DNA from 2 places in the Streptomyces sp. NPDC006687 genome. Region 2 is predicted to be linked to the other one. Evidence: riboswitches for the same ligand, from Rfam matches in the RefSeq annotation. Region 2 holds a riboswitch; the other holds the start of a gene.

Region 1 (10,200 bases), on a different contig from region 2:
TGCTGAGGGCCAGCAGGACGCGCGGCTCGGTGCCCGTCCAGCGCGGCCACACCTGTATGTCCCCCTCACCGGTGACGCAGGTCTGCCCGTCGATCAGGAGCTCCCGCGAGAACACCCAGCGGGCGATCCGCACCCCGGCGCCCCGGAACTCCACGGCGACCTCGTAGGGCCGGTCGGTGCGGTAGACGAAGACGCCCTCCAGGGGGACGGGCAGCGGTGCGGCCTCCAGCCGCAGCGGCAGGACTCGGTGTTCGGTGATGGCCATGCGGCTGCCTCTCCTCGCGGGGTGAAAGCGCCCCCCGCAGCACGCTAGTGCACCCGCCGCCCGCCCCCGGGGGCCGAAGGTCCCGACCCCCGGGGGCCGGGAGACCCCTCTTGGCCGGCAGCGCGCGAGGGGCCCGGCGCACCCGCGCCGGGCCCCTCGTCGGCTCACCTCACCCCGTGCGGGTCAGCACTCGATGACGTTGACCGCGAGACCGCCGCGGGCGGTCTCCTTGTACTTGACCTTCATGTCCGCCCCGGTCTCCTTCATGGTCTTGATGACCTTGTCGAGGGAGACCTTGTGGCTGCCGTCGCCGCGCATCGCCATGCGCGCCGCCGTGACCGCCTTGACCGCCGCCATGCCGTTGCGCTCGATGCACGGGATCTGCACCAGGCCGCCGACCGGGTCGCAGGTCAGGCCCAGGTTGTGCTCCATACCGATCTCGGCCGCGTTCTCCACCTGCTCCGGGGAGCCGCCCAGCACCTCGGCCAGCGCGCCCGCCGCCATGGAGCAGGCGGAGCCGACCTCGCCCTGGCAGCCGACCTCGGCGCCCGAGATGGAGGCGTTCTCCTTGAAGAGCATGCCGATCGCGCCCGCGGCCAGCAGGAAGCGGACCACACCGTCCTCGTCCGCGCCCGGCACGAAGTTCATGTAGTAGTGCAGGACGGCCGGCAGGACGCCCGCGGCGCCGTTGGTCGGCGCGGTCACCACGCGGCCGCCCGCCGCGTTCTCCTCGTTGACCGCCATCGCGTAGATCGTCGTCCACTCGCTGCGGTGCATCATCGGATCGCCCTCGGTGCGCAGCTGGCGCGCCGTGGAGGCGGCCCGGCGCTTGACGCGCAGCCCGCCCGGGAGGATGCCCTCGCGGGACATGCCGCGCGAGACGCAGGACTGCATGACCCGCCAGATCTCCAGCAGGCCCTCGCGGATCTCGTCCTCGGTGCGCCACGCCTTCTCGTTCTCCATCATCAGGGAGGAGATCGACAGGCCGGTCTCGTTCGCGAGGCGGAGCATCTCGTCACCCGAGCGGAAGGGGTACTTCAGCACGGTGTCGTCGAGCTTGATCCGGTCCTCGCCGACCGCGTCCTCGTCCACGACGAAGCCGCCGCCGACCGAGTAGTAGGTCTTCTCCAGCAGCGGGGTGCCGGAGGCGTCGTAGGCGAAGAGGGTCATCCCGTTCGCGTGGTAGGGCAGCGAGCGGCGGCGGTGCAGGATCAGCTGGTTCGGCTCGTCGAAGTCGATCTCGTGGCCGTTCCCTATCTCCGTGCCGAGCAGCCGGAGCTTGCCGGTCCTGCGGATGCGCTCGACCTCGTCGTCGGCGCTCTCCACGTCGACCGTGCGCGGGGAGTGACCCTCCAGGCCGAGCAGGACCGCCTTGGGGGTGCCGTGGCCGTGGCCGGTGGCGCCGAGGGAGCCGAAGAGCTCCGCCCGCACGGACGCGGTCTGGGCGAGGACGCCGTCCTTCTTCAGCCGCGACACGAACATGCGCGCCGCGCGCATCGGGCCGACCGTGTGGGAGGAGGAGGGGCCGATACCGATGGAGAAGAGATCGAAGACGGAGATGGCCACTGGCGGACTCCCTTGTCGGCTCGTGGGGTGGAGAGGGGCAGGGGTGTGGTGGAGCGGGGTGGTGCGGGGGTGATCTGCGGATTTTGTCCGGCAGTCGAGCGTAACGCGTGGAGATGAACGTTTCGGCTCGGGAAGGGGTCCGCCGGACGTGAGTCAGCTCGCGTTCCGGTGGCCCCGGCGGGGGAGGGGGCCGGGGAAGAAGACAGGAAGGGGCCCGGCCCTGTGCGGAACAAGGCCGGACCCCTCCTGGCCGTGACTAGAGCGACGGGTACAGCGGGAACTTCGCGGCGAGCGCGGAGACGCGCGCCTTGAGGTCGTCCGCGTCGAACGCCGGCTTCAGGGCCTGCGCGATGATCTCGGCGACCTCGCGGAAGTCCTCGGCACCGAAGCCACGGGTGGCCAGGGCCGGCGTACCGATGCGCAGACCCGAGGTGACCATCGGCGGGCGCGGGTCGTTCGGGATGGCGTTCCGGTTGACCGTGATGCCGATCTCGTGGAGCCGGTCCTCGGCCTGCTGGCCGTCCAGCTCGGAGTTGCGCAGGTCGACCAGGACCAGGTGCACGTCGGTGCCGCCGGAGAGGACGGAGACGCCCACCTCGGTGACGTCCGGCTGGACCAGGCGCTCGGCGATGATCTTCGCGCCCTCCAGGGTGCGCTCCTGGCGCTCCTTGAACTCGGGCGAGGCCGCGACCTTGAAGGAGACGGCCTTGGCCGCGATCACGTGCTCCAGCGGACCGCCCTGCTGGCCCGGGAAGACCGCGGAGTTGATCTTCTTGGCCAGCTCCTGCGTCGACAGGATGACACCGCCGCGCGGACCGCCGAGGGTCTTGTGCGTGGTGGTGGTGACGACGTGGGCGTGCGGCACCGGGTTGGGGTGCAGGCCCGCGGCGACCAGGCCCGCGAAGTGGGCCATGTCGACCATCAGGTACGCGCCGACCTCGTCCGCGATCCGGCGGAAGGCGGCGAAGTCCAGCTGGCGCGGGTAGGCGGACCAGCCGGCGACGATCAGCTGCGGCTTGGACTCCTTGGCGAGGCGCTCGACCTCGGCCATGTCCACCTGGCCGGACTCGTCGACGTGGTACGGGACCACGTTGTAGAGCTTGCCGGAGAAGTTGATCTTCATGCCGTGGGTCAGGTGACCGCCGTGGGCCAGGTTCAGGCCCATGATCGTGTCGCCCGGCTTCAGCAGCGCGAACATCGCGGCGGCGTTGGCCTGCGCACCGGAGTGCGGCTGGACGTTCGCGGCCTCGGCGCCGAACAGCGCCTTGATGCGGTCGATGGCGATCTGCTCGACCACGTCGACGTGCTCGCAGCCGCCGTAGTAGCGGCGGCCCGGGTAGCCCTCGGCGTACTTGTTGGTCAGGACCGAGCCCTGGGCCTCCATGACGGCGACCGGAGCGAAGTTCTCCGACGCGATCATTTCCAGGGTGGACTGCTGGCGCACCAGCTCGGCGTCGACGGCGGCGGCGACGTCGGGGTCGAGCTCGTGGAGCGGGGTGTTCAGAACGGACATCAGGATCCCCTGGGGTGTCAGTTACCGGCGGTGAGGGCGGTGTACTCGTCGTAGGAGAGCGCGTCCTTGGGCTCCTCCGAGAGCTTCACCTTGAACAGCCAGCCGCCCTCGAAGGGGGCGGAGTTCACCAGCGCCGGGTCGTCGACGACGTCCTGGTTGAACTCGACGATCTCACCGGAGACCGGGGAGTACAGGTCGCTGACCGACTTGGTCGACTCCAGCTCGCCACAGGTCTCGCCCTCGGTGACGGTGTCGCCGACCGCGGGGAGCTGGGCGTAGACGACGTCACCGAGCGCGGTGGCCGCGAACTCCGTGATGCCAACCGTCGCGACGCCGTCGACGACGTCCGACAGCCACTCGTGTTCCTTGGTGTAGCGCAGCTGCTGGGGGTTGCTCATGACCTGATTCTCCTGGATGCGGGGAGGTGGATACGAACGGTGGTCTTGCGTGCCGGCGGCGGGCCGGCGGGGTCCTGGGGACCCGGGGGTCACTTCTGCCGCTTGTAGAACGGCAGGGCCACGACCTCGTACGGCTCATGCGTACCGCGAATGTCCACGCCGACGCCGGAGGTCCCGGGCGCGGCGTACTCCGCGTCGACGTACGCCATCGCGATCGGCTTGCCCAGCGTCGGCGACGGGGCGCCGGAGGTGACCTCGCCGACGACCTGGCCGCCGGCGACCACGGGGAAGCCGGCGCGCGGGACCCGGCGGCCCTCGGCGACCAGGCCGACCAGCTTGCGCGGGGCCTGCGAGGCGGCGCGCTCGGCGGCGGCCTCCAGGGCGGCGCGGCCCACGAAGTCGCCCTCCTTCTCGAACTTCACGACCCGGCCCAGCCCGGCGTCGAAGGGCGTGAGGGAGGTGGTCAGCTCGTGCCCGTACAGCGGCATGCCCGCTTCCAGGCGCAGGGTGTCGCGGCAGGACAGGCCGGCCGGGACCAGGCCGACGCCCTCGCCCGCCTTCGTCAGCGCCTGCCACAGCTCCACGGCGTGCTCGGGGGCGATGAACAGCTCGAAGCCGTCCTCGCCGGTGTAGCCGGTCCGGGCGATCAGCGCGGGCACGCCCGCGACGGTGCCCGGCAGGCCGGCGTAGTACTTCAGGCCGTCCAGGTCGGCGTCGGTCAGCGAGGCGAGGATGCCGGGGGACTCGGGGCCCTGCACGGCGATCAGCGCGTACGCGTCGCGGTCGTCGCGGACCTCGGCGTCGAAGCCGGCGGCGCGCTCGGTGAGCGCGTCGAGCACCACCTGGGCGTTGGAGGCGTTGGCGACGACCATGTACTCGGTCTCGCCGAGGCGGTAGACGATCAGGTCGTCCAGGATGCCGCCGTCCTCCTGGCAGATGTGCGTGTAGCGGGCGCGGCCGACGCCGACGGTGGAGATGTTGCCGACGAGGGCGTAGTCGAGGGCCTTGACGGCCTCGGGGCCGTGGACGGTGATCTCGCCCATGTGGGAGAGGTCGAACAGGCCGGCCTTGGTCCGGACGGCGTTGTGCTCGTCGCGCTCACTGGCGTAGCGCAGCGGCATGTCCCAGCCCGCGAAGTCGGTCATGGTCGCACCGAGCGAACGGTGCAGCGCGTCGAGCGCGGTCAGGCGGGGGGCAGTGCTCATGGGTGTGGCTCCCGGGTCCCAGGGCATGACATGACGAGGACGATCCTCCCCATCTGTCATCGGAACCTGAGAGGTTCGCCAGGAGTTCCCCAGGGGAACGCCGGCTTGCACCTTGGGTGGAGCTGTCGGACAGCCCGCTTTTCAGATCTGCCTCATCCACGCGGTACGGGGCCTGAGAGATTCAAGGGAGGAACTTGCTCCTTCGGCGCCCGGGCACGGCCTCACGGCCTGCCGGGACTCTCCCGCGCGGATTCAAGCGGCCGGTATGCAGTTGGTGTCCAGTTGGCGCACATCATTGCACGGGACGGGCGGAAGCGGGCAGGGGGGCCCGGAAGAACGCGTGCGGCCCCCGGCGGTCCCGCACGGCCCCGCGCGGCCCGGCAGGGTCCCAGGGGCCGGACGGCCCGCCCGGAACCGCCACGCCCGGATTACCGTCTCTTTACATTCAGCGGGCAGGGGGCCCTCGCGGCCCGACTCGGGGGGAGACGATCACGGTGCGGAGATCCGGAGTGGTGACCAGTGCCGGAGCGGTGGAGGCTGCGAGGGCCCGGCCCTTCGCCGCCCGGGCCGCCGGGACCGTCCGCGACCTGCGCGGATGCCCCGCCCGGGGCCCGCGGCGGCTGAGCTTCCCGGCCGGGGACATCGTGGTGGTGTCCGGGCTGCCGGGCGGCGGCAAGAGCACCCTGATCAAGCGGGCGGCGCCGGGCGGCGGCATCGATTCCCAGGACGTCCGCGAGCGCTGGGAGCGCCGGATGCCGAAGGCGCTGCCGTACGGGGCGTACCGGCCGCTGGTCCGCGCCGCCCACTACTGGACGCTCTGGCGCGAGCTGCGCTCCGGAGCCTCTCTGGTCGTCCACGACTGCGGCACCCAGCGGTGGGTCCGGGCCCTCCTGGCGGCCACCGCCCGACGCCGGGGCCGGCGCCTGCACCTGCTCCTGCTGGACGCCTCCCCGGAGGAGGCCCTCGCGGGCCAGGCCGCCCGCGGCCGCGGCGTCTCCTCGTACGCCTTCGCCCGCCACCGCGCGGCGGTGGGCCGCCTCCTGGCCGCCGCCGCCTCGGGCCGCTCCCCCCGGGGCTGCGCCACCACCACCCTCCTGGACCGCCCCACGGCGGCGGCCCTGACGGACATCACCTTCACCTGAACCGGCCCCGCCGGCGAGGGAGGCGCGGGGTCCGGGCGCAGCCCCGGGAGAGATAGCCTCGGGGCGACATCGGCGGGACCCACACGGAGGGCAGGGGTACATGCAGGGCAACGGCTGGCCGGCGAACGAGTTGGAGCAGGTGCTCGGGGCGGCCCTGGGGCAGCCGGACGCCGGCCCCCGCATCCTGGAGGTCCTCGGCCGCAGCCACGTCTGGGTCCCGCTCCCGCAGGGCGGCGGCCCCGACAGTGCCTCCCTCGACCTGCCCACGATGCTGATCGGCGGCGAGGCGTACGTCCCCGTCTACAGCTCGGAGGCCCAGTTCCGCTTCGCCGCCGGCCCCGCCATGGACTTCGCGGTAGCCCCCGCCGTCGAGTTCGCCCGCGGCCTGCCCCCGCAGCTCGGCATCGCCGTGAACCCCGAGGGCGCCGTCGGCGTCCCGCTGCCCCCCGCCGCCGTCGCCCAGCTCTGCCGCGCCGGGCGCAGCGAGCTCGACGGCCCCGCCACCGGCGCCCGGGTCCGGCTGTTCGAGCCCGACTGGCAGGACGACCCCGTCGACCTCCTCGCCGCCGCCGCCGAGGAGTTCCGTGCCACCGGGGTGGTCCGCGCCGCCCACCGCTGCCTGGCCAGCGTCGAGGGCAAGGCCCCCGAGCTCTACATCGGTGTCCAGCTGGCGGGATGGGACCCCGTCTCCCGGGCCGCCCCGCTGGAGGCGCTCGGCCGCGCGCTGGCCCGCGTACCGGCGCCCTGGCCGGTGCAGTTGATCCTGCTGGAGGCCGCGGAGGACCCGGTCACGGACTGGATTCGAGAGCGCGTGCGCCCCTTCTACCTGCCGTAGCGCCGCTTAAGCTGTTCCGGACGTGGAGACGACGGGCGGACGAAGACGAAGAGGGGTACCGGGTGAGTGCGTCAGGCACGGCCGCGGCCGGGCAGGTCGAGCACATGCTGCGCCAGGTGACTCCCGGGCGCTATGAGAGCTACGAGTCATTCCTGCACGCCCTCACCGAGGGCCGGCTGTGGATGCTGCTCTGGCAGGGGCAGCCGGGCTCTGCCGACGCCCAGTACGGCGGCATGGAGGTCGAGGGCCTCGGCTACGCCCCCTGCGTGACCTCCCCGCAGGAGCTGGCCGCCAGCGGCTGGAACCGCGGGTACGAGGTGGTCACCGGTCGGGACATCGCCCGCGCCCTCTACCCCGACCGCTGGGGCCTGTGGATCAACCCGCACGCCCAGGGCGGCGGCCTCGGCATCCCCTGGGCGGACCTGCGCCGGGTCGCGACCGGCCTGGAGCGGATGCCGGCCGGCCCGCTGCGGCTGTCCGAGCCCGCGCTGGAGCTCCCGCAGTTCTACGGGCTGCTGACCCAGCACGCCCACCGCACCCCCGCCGTCCGCTCGCTGCGCCGCGCCTGGGTGCAGCCCGCGCTGGGGTCGGCGTACCTCGCCGTCGGGCTCGACCTGTACGACGCCTCGGCGCCCGCCCTGGAATCCGTACGGGAGATGATGCGCCAGTCGGTCGGCGCGGTGCCCGAGGGCGTTCCGGTGTGCACGGTGGCGCTGGCGGACGAGCACGACCCCGTGGCCATGTGGCTGCGCGCGCAGACCCGGCCCTTCTACGACCGTGAGGGGCAGGCGGCCGCCTACTGAGGCCGCCGCCGGGCCCCGTACCCGTCTGTTACAGGGACATTTCAGGTACGTCCGCACCGTGAGACGGGCCGTCCGCGGTGACCTCGGGCCGTCGGGAGCACCTGCTCCCGGCGGCCTTCGTCTTGCCCGGATTTCACCCCCCATGGGCGTCCAATCTGCGGGAAACTCCGCAGAGTTGGGCCCCATGTCCGTTTGCGTACCGAACGGGCGGTGTTGCTCCGCTGAGCCGCGAGCACAGTCCGGATAACGGGAACCCACGCCTCAGATCACGGTTGCGCATCCTTTCATCTGCGGGTCTGGCGGCTGGTCGAGCGCCCGATGAAGACTCCCCACCCAAGAGCCGGTCAGTCCTCCAGGACCCGGTTCGGAAGTCTTCGCAATTCCCCCGCTCCACCCTGCACTTCCGGCACCTCACCCGGCGTTCCGCCGGGGTCCGAGCACACCGAGCGCCACTCCGCACCAACGCCGCCACAGCGGCGGGCATGGGCCGACCACCCGTCGGCCGAGAGGGGTCCCCACCACGATGACGGCACCACTGCACGACATGAGCGCGGAGACTCCCGCACCCGTGTCCGTAGCCGACGTCCCTGCCAAGGCCATCGAAGGCCGCTCTCCCGGACGCATCGCCTGGATGCGGCTGAAGCGCGACAAGGTCGCGCTGACCGGCGGTGTGGTCGTGATCTTCCTGATCCTGGTGGCGATCTTCGCGCCGCTGATCGTGAACCTGCTGGGCCATGACCCCAACGAGTTCCACGAGGACCTGATCGACCCCGATCTGGGCACACCGCTCGGCTCCTTCGGCGGCGTGAGCTCCGACTTCCTGCTGGGCGTCGAGCCGACCAACGGCCGCGACGTCTTCAGCCGGATCGTCTACGGCGCCCGCATCTCCCTGATCGTCGCCTTCCTGGCCGCCTTCGTCTCGGTGGTCCTCGGCAGCTTCCTCGGGGCCCTCGCCGGATTCATCGGCGGCTGGGTCGACGGCCTCATCAGCCGCGTCATGGACCTGCTGCTGGCCTTCCCGCAGCTGCTGTTCACCATCGCCCTGGTCTCCGTCGTCCCCAACTCCGTCTGGGGGTTCGAGGGTTCGGGCGTACGGATGGGCGTGCTCATCCTGGTCATCGGCTTCTTCGGCTGGCCGTACATCGGACGCATCGTCCGCGGCCAGACCATCTCCCTGCGGGAACGCGAGTACGTCGAGGCGGCGCGCAGCCTCGGGGCCGGCCGCGGCTACATCCTCGTCAAGGAACTGATGCCCAACCTGGTGGCGCCGATCCTCGTCTACACCACGCTGATCATCCCGACCAACATTCTGACGGAAGCGGCCCTCAGCTTCCTGGGCGCCGGCGTCAAGCCCCCCACCTCGTCCTGGGGAAAGATGCTCTCCGACGCCGTCCCCATCTACCAGGACGACCCCATGTACATGGTGGTCCCCGGTATGACGATCTTCATCACCGTCCTGGCGTTCAACCTCTTCGGGGACGGGCTGCGTGACGCACTCGACCCCAAGGGCAGCTGAACCGCTTCTTCGATTCATCCACCTATGGAGGTTGGACAACCGTGATCCGCAGAAAGCAGGCTCTCGCGATCACCGCCGTGATCGCCGCCCTGTCGCTGACCGCCGCGTGTGGGGGCGGCAGCGACACGTCGAACGACGGCAAGAGCGGTGACGCCGAGAGCGCCAAGGGCTACAGCGGCGCCGCCGAAGGCGTGATCAACGCCTCCGACGCCAAGGGCGGCGAGCTCAAGCTCTGGTCCCCCCAGGACGTCGACTACCTCGACCCGCAGCGCGCCTACTACGGCTTCGTCTGGGACCTCCAGCGCCTGTACGTCCGCAGCCTGCTCGCCTACGACGCGAAGCCCGGCAAGGACGGCACCAAGGCGGTCCCCGACCTCGCCGAGGCCCTGCCGGTCGTGACCAACGACGGCAAGACCTACACCCTGAAGCTCAAGGACGGGGTGAAGTTCGAGGACGGCACGCCGATCACCTCGAAGGACGTCAAGTACGGCATCGAGCGCGTCTTCGCGCAGGACGTGCTGTCGGGCGGCCCGACCTACCTGATCGACCTCCTCGACCAGGGTCAGAAGTACCCCGGCCCGTACAAGGACACCGACCCGGACAAGATGGGTCTGAAGTCCGTCCAGACGCCGGACGACAAGACGATCGTCTTCAACCTGGCGAGCGCCAACGCCGACTTCAGCTACCTGCTGGCCATGCCGACCTCCTCGCCCGTCCCGGCGGCCAAGGACACGGGCGCCACCTACACCAACAAGCCGCTCTCGACCGGCCCGTACAAGGTGGAGAGCTTCACCGCCGGCAAGGGCGCGACCTTCGTCCGCAACGAGAACTGGGACCCGAAGACGGACCCGATCCGCAAGGGCCTGCCGGACAAGGTCTCCTTCACGGTGACCACCAACCCGGACGACATGGACCAGCGCCTGCTCTCCGGTGACATCGACCTCGCGATCGACGGCA
Region 2 (10,200 bases):
TCGAACCGGTGCTCCAGGTCAGCCGCTCGACCCCCTCTATGTCCAGCCGGAAGTCCTCGCCGCGCATCATCAGGATCTGCTCGTTGAGCAGCGAGTAGCGGTCCACGGCCGACAGGTTGGCCAGGGCCAGGTCGGCGCGGGTGATCGTGGGCAGGATCCCGATCATGACCACCCCGGCCTCGATCTCCTCGGCCTGCCGGTGGGCGTAGTGCAGGCCCGCGCTCAGCTCCTCCGCGAGCTGGTCGAACACCCGGCCGTCGAGCCGGTGCGGGAGGACGTTGACCTCCAGGTTGAACATTCCGAGTTCCGTCTGGAAATCAGGGCTCGCTATCCGCTCCAGAACCTGCGCATTCACCATGCGCGGCAAACCGTCGGCACCCGCGAGATTCAGCTCTATCTCCAGTCCCATCATGTTCTTGGGGCGGTCGAACCTCTTCTCCGCCAGAAGCCGCTCCAGTCCCTCCAGGCACTCGTGAAGCTTCCTCCGGTACCGATGCCGATCGGACAGGTCGAATCCGCCTGCCACGACCTTCTCCCCCATCGAAGCGTCCCTCCTGGAGCGGGCCCGGTCCGGCCCGGGCGCACGTTACGGTCGATGATGCCCAGGGGCCGTGATCGATAACGCGGCGGGGAGCGGCTTGGCGGGGAGCGCACGCCGGTGTGGCCGGATGGGGCTCCGGCACATTCACCTGGCAACCCGCATTTCGCAATGACCGCAGGGGTATTACCGGTTGGCGATTACCGGCACTTTCCAGCCGAGCCCCTTTCCGGTAACCTCCGAGGTCAGCGCGGGTTCTTCACGCGTGTACGGCATGAATACCATGACAGCGGGACCGGTTAGCGCCTTGTCGGCAAGGGGCGGGACAGCTAGCCGAAACACTGCATGAACACATGTCGTATAAACTCCGCAAACGAGGCAGAGAGTTGGCGCGCGGCCATTGCCCCAATGCCCACCTCTGACCCCAGAATGCGACAGCGCCGTCCCGCACCTTCCCCCGCACCACAGGTCTCCCAAGTGAGAGGCGACCCACTATGCCGCTGCATGTCCACCCGGCCCCCGCGCCCGCCCTGCGCAGCGTCCTCGCGGCACTCGGTTCCCCCACCGCGGTGCATGAGGCACACACCCCCGCCCTGCGCGCGGTCCAGGGCCCGATGACCGCCGAGCTCCCCCTCCCGGTCCACGTGCTCGACCGCCTGAGCATGTCCGGCCGCGCGGCCGGCGGCAGGCCGCCCCGTACCCGCCTGACTGGCTGGCGGTTCCTGATCCGCAGCGGCGACCGCTTCGTGGCGGCGGCCGACACCCGCCTCACCCCGGACGGCTGGGCCTTCTCGCACTTCTTCGAGGGCCCCTACGTCGCCGCCACCGAGCGCGCCCTGCGGCAGGCGGAGCAGCTCGGCAAGAACTACCAGCCCCGGCTGCTGTCCGTACCCGAGCTGTACATGCTCACCCTGTGGCTACACGGGGCGGTCGGCGCCGACGCCGCCGCCGGGCTGCCCGCGGCGGCCGACCTGCTCGTGCCGCTGGCACCGGCGCCGCCCGGCATCGCCCCGTACCGGCCGTATCCCCTCACGGAACTGCTGCCCGTGCTGACCCGCCGGCTGACCTCCACGACCCCGCCCGCGCCGCCCACCGTGGCGGCCCCGGCGGCCTGAAGCTCCCGCTCGGGTCCATGGCGCGGCCCGTACCGGCGGGCCGTGCCCCGGAATGTCGCCCCTATTCGCCGGGCTGACCCGAATCACCCAGTCGGCCTAGTCCTCCGGGACCAGGTACGAACCATCCAAAAGGACAGGGCAGTTGGCTTGAACCGCCCGCACGAGTGATGCGTCCTCCATCCATGAGGACTGCTGCCGGGAAATCCCTGCGAAGCAGCCGTCATGGGGGAAGACTGAGGACATCCTCCCCGCAGGTGCGGGGACGACCCAGGGGGACGGCCATGAATCACGCATCGAGCCGTAGCGAACAGACCACACCGCAGCGAAAGAACGCATCCATGTGCCAGCACCAGCCTGCCTGCCCGTCATCAGACTCCGCCGACCGGGAGGCCGCGCGCCCGGTGGCCAACCACCCGGAACAGGGCTGGAGCCTGCTGTGCAACGGCGTCCTGCTCTTCGAGGACACCGGTGAACTGCTCCCGGACGGCAAGATCATCGCTCCGCACCGCCCGCTCGCGGCGGCCTGAGCGCCACGGGAGCAGCACGGACGGAACGGCCGAAGGGGCCGGTCCCGGAGCGGAAAGCTCCGGGACCGGCCCCTTCGGCGTGGTGTCAGTTGTCGTACTCGTCCAGCGGCGGGCAGGAGCACACCAGGTTGCGGTCGCCGAAGGCACCGTCGATCCGGCGCACCGGCGGCCAGTACTTCTCGGCGGCGGAGACGCCGCCGGGGAAGACGGCCTCGTCGCGGGTGTACGGGTGGTTCCACTCGCCGCCCAGCGCGGCCGCCGTGTGCGGGGCGTTGGCCAGCGGGTTGTCACCGGCCGGCCACTCGCCGCCCGCGACCCGCTCGATCTCCGCGCGGATGGCGATCATCGCGTCGCAGAACCGGTCGATCTCGACCAGGTCCTCGGACTCCGTCGGCTCGATCATGAGCGTGCCGGCCACCGGGAAGGACATGGTCGGGGCGTGGAAGCCGTAGTCGATCAGGCGCTTGGCGATGTCGTCGACGCTGACGCCGGTCTCCTTCGACAGCGGGCGCAGGTCGATGATGCACTCGTGCGCGACCAGGTCGCCCGGGCCGGTGTAGAGCACCGGGTAGTGCGGCTCCAGGCGCTTGGCGATGTAGTTGGCGCCGAGCACCGCCACCTGCGTGGCGCGCTTGAGGCCCTCGCCGCCCATCAGGCGCACGTACGACCAGGAGATCGGCAGGATGCCCGCCGAGCCCCACGGGGCGGCCGAGATCGGGCCGACGCCCGTCTCCGGGCCGGCGGCCGGCTGGAGCGGGTGGTTCGGCAGGTACGGGGCCAGGTGCGCCCGGACACCGACCGGGCCGACGCCCGGGCCGCCGCCGCCGTGCGGGATGCAGAAGGTCTTGTGCAGGTTCAGGTGCGAGACGTCGCCGCCGAAGTGACCCGGCTTGGCCAGGCCCACCAGGGCGTTCAGGTTGGCGCCGTCCACGTAGACCTGGCCGCCCGCCTCGTGCACCTGGGCGCAGATGTCGGCGACGTGCTCCTCGAAGACACCGTGCGTCGACGGGTAGGTGATCATGAGCACGGCCAGCTCGTCGCGGTACTGCTCGATCTTGGCGCGCAGGTCCTCGGCGTCCACCTCACCGTCGTCGGCGGTCTTGACGACGACGACCTTCATGCCGGCCATCACGGCGCTGGCCGCGTTGGTGCCGTGCGCGGAGGACGGGATCAGGCAGACGGTGCGCTGCTCGTCGCCGTTCGCGCGGTGGTAGGCGCGGACGGCCAGCAGGCCGGCGAGCTCACCCTGGGAGCCGGCGTTGGGCTGGATGGAGACCTTGTCGTAGCCGGTGACCTCGCAGAGACGTTCCTCCAGCTCGTTGATGAGCGTGAGGTACCCGCCGGCCTGCTCGGCCGGGGCGAAGGGGTGCAGCTGGCCGAACTCGGGCCAGGTGACCGGCTCCATCTCGGTGGTCGCGTTGAGCTTCATGGTGCAGGAGCCCAGCGGGATCATGCCGCGGTCCAGCGCGTAGTCCTTGTCCGAGAGCTTGCGCAGGTAGCGCAGCATCGCGGTCTCGGAGCGGTGCTGGTGGAAGACCGGGTGGGTCAGGTACGCGTCCGAGCGCAGCAGGGCCTCGGGGAGCGCGTCGGCGGCGGTCCCGTCCAGGGCCTCGATGTCCGCGGAGACGCCGAAGGCGGCCCAGACGGCCTCGATGTGGGCGCGCAGGGTGGTCTCGTCGCAGGAGACCGAGACGTGGTCGGCGTCCACCTGGTACAGGTTCACCCCGGCCTCGCGGGCGGCGGCGGTGACCTCGGCGGCCTTGCCGGGCACCCGGGCGGTGACGGTGTCGAAGAAGGAGCCGTGCACCAGCTCGACCCCGCCGGCCGTCAGGCCCGCGGCGAGCAGCGCGGCGTAGCGGTGGGTACGGCGGGCGATCGTCCTCAGGCCGTCGGGGCCGTGGTAAACGGCGTACATGCCGGCCATGACGGCGAGCAGGACCTGCGCGGTACAGATGTTGCTGGTGGCCTTCTCGCGGCGGATGTGCTGCTCGCGGGTCTGGAGGGCCAGGCGGTACGCCTTGTTGCCGTCCGCGTCCACGGAGACGCCGACGAGGCGGCCGGGCAGCGAGCGGGCGTGCTTGGCCTGGACGGCCATGTAGCCGGCGTGCGGGCCGCCGAAGCCCATCGGGACACCGAAGCGCTGGGTGGTGCCGACGGCGATGTCGGCGCCGAGGGCGCCCGGGGAGGTCAGCAGGGTCAGCGCGAGCAGGTCGGCGGAGACGGTGACGATCGCGCCGAGCTCGTGGGCCTGGTCGATGACGGCCTTGATGTCGCGGACGGCGCCGGAAGCACCCGGGTACTGCAGGAGCACGCCGTAGACGCCGCGCTCGGCGATCTCGGCGGGGATGCCCTCGGAGAGGTCCGCGACGACGACCTCGATACCGATCGGCTCGGCGCGGGTCTCGATGACGGCGATGGTCTGCGGCAGCGCGTCGGCGTCGACGAGGAAGACGTCGCCCTTGACCTTGCCCACGCGGCGGGCCAGCGTCATGGCCTCGGCGGCGGCGGTGCCCTCGTCGAGCAGGGAGGCGCCGGAGGTGGGCAGACCGGTCAGTTCGGCGACGACCGTCTGGAAGTTCAGCAGGGCCTCCAGGCGGCCCTGCGAGATCTCCGGCTGGTACGGGGTGTAGGCCGTGTACCAGGCCGGGTTCTCCATGACGTTGCGCAGGATCACCGGCGGGGTGAACGTCCCGTAGTAGCCCAGGCCGATCATCGAGGTCAGGACCTCGTTGCGGTCGGCGAGCGAGCGCAGCTCGGCGAGCACCTCGGCCTCGGTCCGCGCCTCGGGGAGGTTCAGCGCCTCGGCGGTCTTGATCACATCCGGTACCGCGGCGGCGGTCAGCTCGTCGAGGGAGCCGTAGCCCACCTGGGCGAGCATCTTCGCCTGCGCCTCGGCATCCGGGCCGATGTGACGCTGCTCGAAGGGGATGCCCTGTTCGAGCTGGGAGAGCGGAATGCGGTTGGCGGTCATTACGGAGGCCTCCTGGTCGTATGACCTGCGAGGGGCACCACGGCGCGGGCACCCGGACGGCCTCCCCCTCTGTCATCTCAACCTGAGAGCTTCACCGGAGTCTCGGGGATCGCCCGTCGTCCGGCTTTCACCGTCGGTGAGGAGTGGGACGGGCACTGCGCGCCCGGCACCCGCTCCTGCTTTCCAGAGTGGCCTCGTCGCGTGCGGTACGTATGCCTGAGAGATTCCGGGGAGGATTTGCTCCTTCGGCGCCTCCGGCGAACTCATTCGGAGGACTCTCCCGCACAGGGTCAACAGCCATCACCCAGCCTACCAGCGAGGATCTGGACCCTCCCTCGAGTGGCCCCCCATCGGAATATGCACTTTTGTAGTCATTACGGATGACTGCGACCATGTGGAGGGACCGTGCAGACCGACATCGATCCGCGCAGCCTGATCGGCCGCAAGGCGTTCGACCGGAACGGGGCCAAGATCGGCACCGTGGACGAGGTCTACCTCGACGACGCCACGGGCGTCCCCGAGTGGGCAGCGGTCCGCACCGGCCTCTTCGGCCGGGACGCCTTCGTACCGCTGGAGCCGAGCGAGGTGGTCGGAGAGGTGCTGCGGGTCCCCTTCGAGCGCTCCCTGATCAAGGAGGCCCCCGACTTCGGCGTCGGCCGCCACCTCTCGCCCGAGCAGGAGCTCCAGCTCTACCACCACTACGGCCTGGACGTGGCCCTGCCGGCCGAATTCCACCTCCCTCCGCCGGAGCCCCACTAGGGGGCCGGCCGTCCCACCAGGGGCAGGGGGTCGGAGGGCTCCAGGTCGGGGTCGTCCACCAGGAAGGTCCGGACCCGCCCGGGCAGCGAGCCGGGCCGCTCGAACCGGACGGTGACCCGCCCGACGCCGCTGCCCTGCACCCACCCGGGCCCGTACACCGCGTGCCGTACGTCGCTGCCCGCCGGCCAGTGCCGGGCGGCGGCCTGCGGGCCTTCCCCGCCCGCCGCGGGCGCCTCGGCGGTTCCTGGAGCACCGGCCGTCCCCTCGGCCTCCTCCGCCTCCCGGGTCCCCTCGGCGGGGGCGCCGTCCCCTTCCCGCGCCGCGGCACCGAGTGCCTGGGCGAAGAGGTCCTCCTGGGTGTAGTCCGCGAGACCACTGACGCCGACGCCCAGCAGCCGCACCCCGCCGGTGGTGTCCACTGACTCCAGCAGCCGCGCGGCCGCCTCCCGCACCACGGCCGGATCGTCGGTGGGCCCGCGCAGGGTCTCGGAGCGGGTCAGGGTCGAGAAGTCGTACCGGCGCACCTTCAGGACGATGGTCCGCCCGGAGTGCCCCGAGGCCCGCAGCCGGCCCACGCACCGGTCGGCGAGCCGCTGCACCTCGGAGCGGATCCGCACCCGGTCGTGCAGGTCCACGTCGAAGGTGTCCTCCACCGACACCGACTTCGCGTCCCGCTCGGCGACCACGGGCCGGTCGTCCAGACCGAGCGCCATCCGGTAGAGGCCGACACCGTGCGCCCGGCCCACCATCCGCACCAGTTCGTCCTCACCGGCCTCGGCCAGCTCCCCCACCGTGGTGATCCCGGCCCGGCGCAGATGCTCCCCGGTGGCCGGGCCGACCCCGGGCAGGGTCCGTACGGACATGGGCGCGAGCAGTTCCCGCTCGGTCCCGGGCTCGATCAGCAGCAGCCCGTCCGGCTTGGCCGCCTCGGAGGCGACCTTGGCCAGCATCTTCGACCCGGCCAGTCCGACCGACCCGCTGAGCCCCGTCGCGGCCGTGATGCCGGCCCGCAGCCGCTCCCCCGTGGCCCGGGCGTCCGCGGCGTCGAAGGCCCGGCCGCCCGCCTCCAGGTCCACGAACGCCTCGTCCAGGCTGAGGGGCTCCACCAGCGGCGACAGCTCGCGCAGCAGGCCCATGACGGTCTCGCTCACCTCGCGGTAGAGCGTGAAGCGCGGAATCAGGTAGGCGCCGTTGGGGCAGAGCCGGCGGGCCTGCGCGGTGGGCATCGCCGAGTGCACCCCGTAGCGCCGGGCCTCGTACGAGGCGGTGGCCACGACCCCGCGCGGGCCGAGCCCTCCGACGATCACGGCCTTCCCGCGCAGGCTGGGCTTGGACGCCTGCTCCACGGACGCGTAGAAGGCGTCCATGTCCAGATGCAGGATGGTCGGCGCGGTTCTCACGTCACCGATGCTGCCCTATGCCACTGACAACGGGGTGATCTCACGTGCCCCCGCCCGCCGGCGGGTCCGTACGGGCCGCGGGCCCGGGCTCAGCCGGCCCGGTTGCGGCGGGCGGCGAGCTCGTCGGCCGGGTTGTGGCCGACCACCGTCTCCCCCGTGTCCACCCGCTCCCCGTGCAGCTGCGACAGGGCGTTCTCCACGTCGCGCCAGACCACGCCCACCGCGATGCCGAAGACGCCCTGGCCGCCCTGGAGCAGGCTCACGACCTGGTCCGGGGAGGTGCACTCGTACACGGTGGCGCCGTCGCTCATCAGCGTCATGCGCTCCAGGTCGGAAAAGCCCCGCCCGCGCAGGTGCTGTACGGCGGTGCGGATGTTCTGGAGGGCCACCCCGGTGTCCAGGAAGCGCTTGACGATCTTGAGGACGACCACGTCGCGGAAGCTGTACAGCCGCTGGGTCCCGGATCCGTAGGCGGCCCGCACACTGGGCTCCACCAGCCCGGTACGCGCCCAGTAGTCCAGCTGCCGGTACGTGATGCCGGCGGCGGCGCACGCGGTCGGTCCTCGGTAGCCGACCTGCTCGGGTCCCGGGGCCTCGTTCACCGGTCCGACCGGCGTCGACGCCGACTGACGGTGCGCGGCACCCGGCCCGCTGCCGAGCAGCGGGGACGGAACACCGTCACTCCGTACGGGGATGCCCCCGGTCGTACCGTCGCCCGTGATCCTCACGCCGACCCTCCGTCCTTGACCTGCCACCTTGAAGGTAGGCAGTGACCAGGGGTGCGTCAACGATCGCCACACTCGGCACGCCGAGTGATAATCACCCTGAGAGTGGTTTCCCGTACCCCTTTGCGGGGAAAGGCTACTCGAATGGGCTGAAATTTCCCGGTGGACGACGCGGCCCGCGCCTCGACGGAATCCGGCCCTACTGCTGCGGGCCCGTGCCGAAGTCCTCGGGAGAGATCTGGTCGAGGAACTCGCGGAACTTCTCCACCTCGTCCTCCTGCTCGTCGGGAATGGCGATTCCGGCGTCGTCCAGCACGCCGTCACTGCCGTAGATCGGCGTCCCCGTCCGCAGGGCCAGCGCTATGGCGTCGGAAGGCCGCGCGCTCACCTCGACACCACTGGCGAAGACCAGCTCCGCGTAGAAGACGCCCTCCCGCAGATCCGTGATCCGGACCTCGGTCAGCTCCTCGCCCACCGCCTCCAGCACGTCCTTGAACAGGTCGTGCGTCAGCGGCCTGGCCGGTGCCATCCCCTGCTGCGCGAAGGCAATGGCGGTCGCCTCCCCAGGGCCGATCCAGATGGGGAGGTACCGGTCGCCTCCCACTTCACGCAGGAGCACGATCGGCTGGTTGGAGGGCATTTCCACCCGGACACCCACAACGTCGAGCTCGTTCACACAGCAACCCTAGGACCTGCCCGGCCGGTTTGGGTAGTCGGGGCCGGTCCACGGCGTCGCCGTTCACTGCGGCCGCACCCCGAGAGCGGTCTGGACGAACGCCTCGTGGAGCCGTACGGAGAGCCCCGCCAGCTCCTTCATCGTGGCCTCGGCACGGGTCCTGGTCTGCGGATTGCGGTGCCGGCGCAGCGGTGCGACCAGCTGTTCCACCAGGCCGGCCTCCCGGTCGGCCGCCGCCTTCATGCCGCGCAGGTGGCGCGGTTCGAGCCCGAACCGGCCGAGATCGGCGATCAGGCGGGCGACGGCCACCGCCCCGGCGTCGAACCCGCCGCCGGGCGCCTCGGAGAGGAGCCCGTACGACTCCCACTCCACGAGCTGTACCTCGTCCACCTCGGCGGCGGCGATCAGCTCGGCCCGCCCGACCCGCGCCACGGTCGGCCGGGCGCCCTCCGCCTCGCCCTGCCCGGCGGACCGCCCGGCGCCCTCCACGGACTCGCCGTGCCCGGCCGGAGCCGGGATCCGGAGCGGCTCGCCCCGGTCGAGGGCGTCGAGCTGCTCGCGGATGACCTTCAGCGGCATGTAGTGGTCGCGCTGGAGGCGCAGGACGCGGGCGAGCCGCTCCACGTCGTCCGTGCTGAACTTGCGGTATCCGGAAGGTGTGCGCCGGGGCTCGACGAGCCCCTCCGCCTCCAGGAACCGGATCTTCGAGATGGTCACTTCGGGGAACTCGTCACGGAGCAGGGTGAGCACCGTGCCGATGCTCACCAGCTGCCCGGCGGAGCCGGCGGCGCCCTTCTTCGGGGCACCGCCGGTCGGGGTGCGCAGCATGGGACCTTCCCTCCGGAGGTCCCCCCGGGCAGCGCCCGGGAGGAGGTCAGACGCCCCGCAGGCTGGCGTAGAACACCAGCCGGTACTTGCCGATCTGCACCTCGTCACCGTTGTGCAGGGCGACCGAGTCGATCGGCTCGCGGTTGACGTACGTGCCGTTGAGGCTGCCGACGTCGGCGACGGTGAAGCCGCCCTCCGGACCCCGGCGGAACTCGACATGGAGCCGGGAGACGGTGACGTCGTCCAGGAAGATGTCGCTCTGCGGGTGGCGGCCCGCGGTGGTCAGCTCGCCGTCCAGCAGGAAGCGGCTGCCCGAGTTGGGGCCGCGCCGCACGATGAGCAGGGCGGAACCGGGGGGCAGTGCCTCCACCGCGGCCTGGGCCTCGGGGGAGAGCGAGGGCGCGACGTGCTGTCCGGTCGCCTCGGCCTCGTACGCCTCCAGGCCCGAGATCGAGATGGTGGACGTGGTCTCCGAGGCGCGCTCCGGCGTCAGGCCCGCCCGCAGCGGGGCCCCGCAGTTGGAGCAGAAACGGCTCGCCGCATCGCTGCGGTGCCCGCACCTGCCGCACGTCTGCTCGGCCGGCATGGACGGCTCCTCGCGCCGCGGCTGCCCCGCGGAGGCGTTGGTGGCGTACGGGTCGGGGGCGTACCCTCCACCCGC

The links. Region 2 has a riboswitch for glycine ahead of gcvP (aminomethyl-transferring glycine dehydrogenase). Riboswitches for the same ligand answer to the same signal wherever they lie in the genome.
Region 1: another riboswitch for glycine. It lies ahead of gcvT (glycine cleavage system aminomethyltransferase GcvT); the one in region 2 lies ahead of gcvP (aminomethyl-transferring glycine dehydrogenase).

Annotation. Positions count from the first base shown of each region.
Region 1 is NZ_JBEYJJ010000001.1:244,606-254,805, reverse strand. Features, by position in the region: gene ABZ716_RS01155 (SsgA family sporulation/cell division regulator) at 1-265, opposite strand, end outside; gene ABZ716_RS01150 (L-serine ammonia-lyase) at 449-1,831, opposite strand; gene glyA (serine hydroxymethyltransferase) at 2,088-3,344, opposite strand; gene gcvH (glycine cleavage system protein GcvH) at 3,362-3,742, opposite strand; gene gcvT (glycine cleavage system aminomethyltransferase GcvT) at 3,832-4,947, opposite strand; glycine riboswitch at 5,099-5,202, opposite strand; gene ABZ716_RS01130 (AAA family ATPase) at 5,478-6,089, shown strand; gene ABZ716_RS01125 (enhanced serine sensitivity protein SseB) at 6,190-6,924, shown strand; gene ABZ716_RS01120 (enhanced serine sensitivity protein SseB C-terminal domain-containing protein) at 6,987-7,727, shown strand; gene ABZ716_RS01115 (ABC transporter permease) at 8,251-9,243, shown strand; gene ABZ716_RS01110 (ABC transporter substrate-binding protein) at 9,285-10,200, shown strand, end outside.
Region 2 is NZ_JBEYJJ010000030.1:4,508-14,707, forward strand. Features, by position in the region: partial or broken gene ABZ716_RS24425 (glutamate-cysteine ligase family protein) at 1-541, opposite strand, end outside; gene ABZ716_RS24430 (hypothetical protein) at 1,033-1,653, shown strand; gene ABZ716_RS24435 (DUF5999 family protein) at 1,992-2,180, shown strand; gene gcvP (aminomethyl-transferring glycine dehydrogenase) at 2,266-5,151, opposite strand; glycine riboswitch at 5,346-5,444, opposite strand; gene ABZ716_RS24445 (PRC-barrel domain-containing protein) at 5,557-5,910, shown strand; gene ABZ716_RS24450 (DNA polymerase IV) at 5,907-7,310, opposite strand; gene ABZ716_RS24455 (MerR family transcriptional regulator) at 7,400-8,038, opposite strand; gene ABZ716_RS24460 (bifunctional nuclease family protein) at 8,235-8,711, opposite strand; gene ABZ716_RS24465 (MerR family transcriptional regulator) at 8,775-9,539, opposite strand; gene ABZ716_RS24470 (FHA domain-containing protein) at 9,586-10,200, opposite strand, start outside.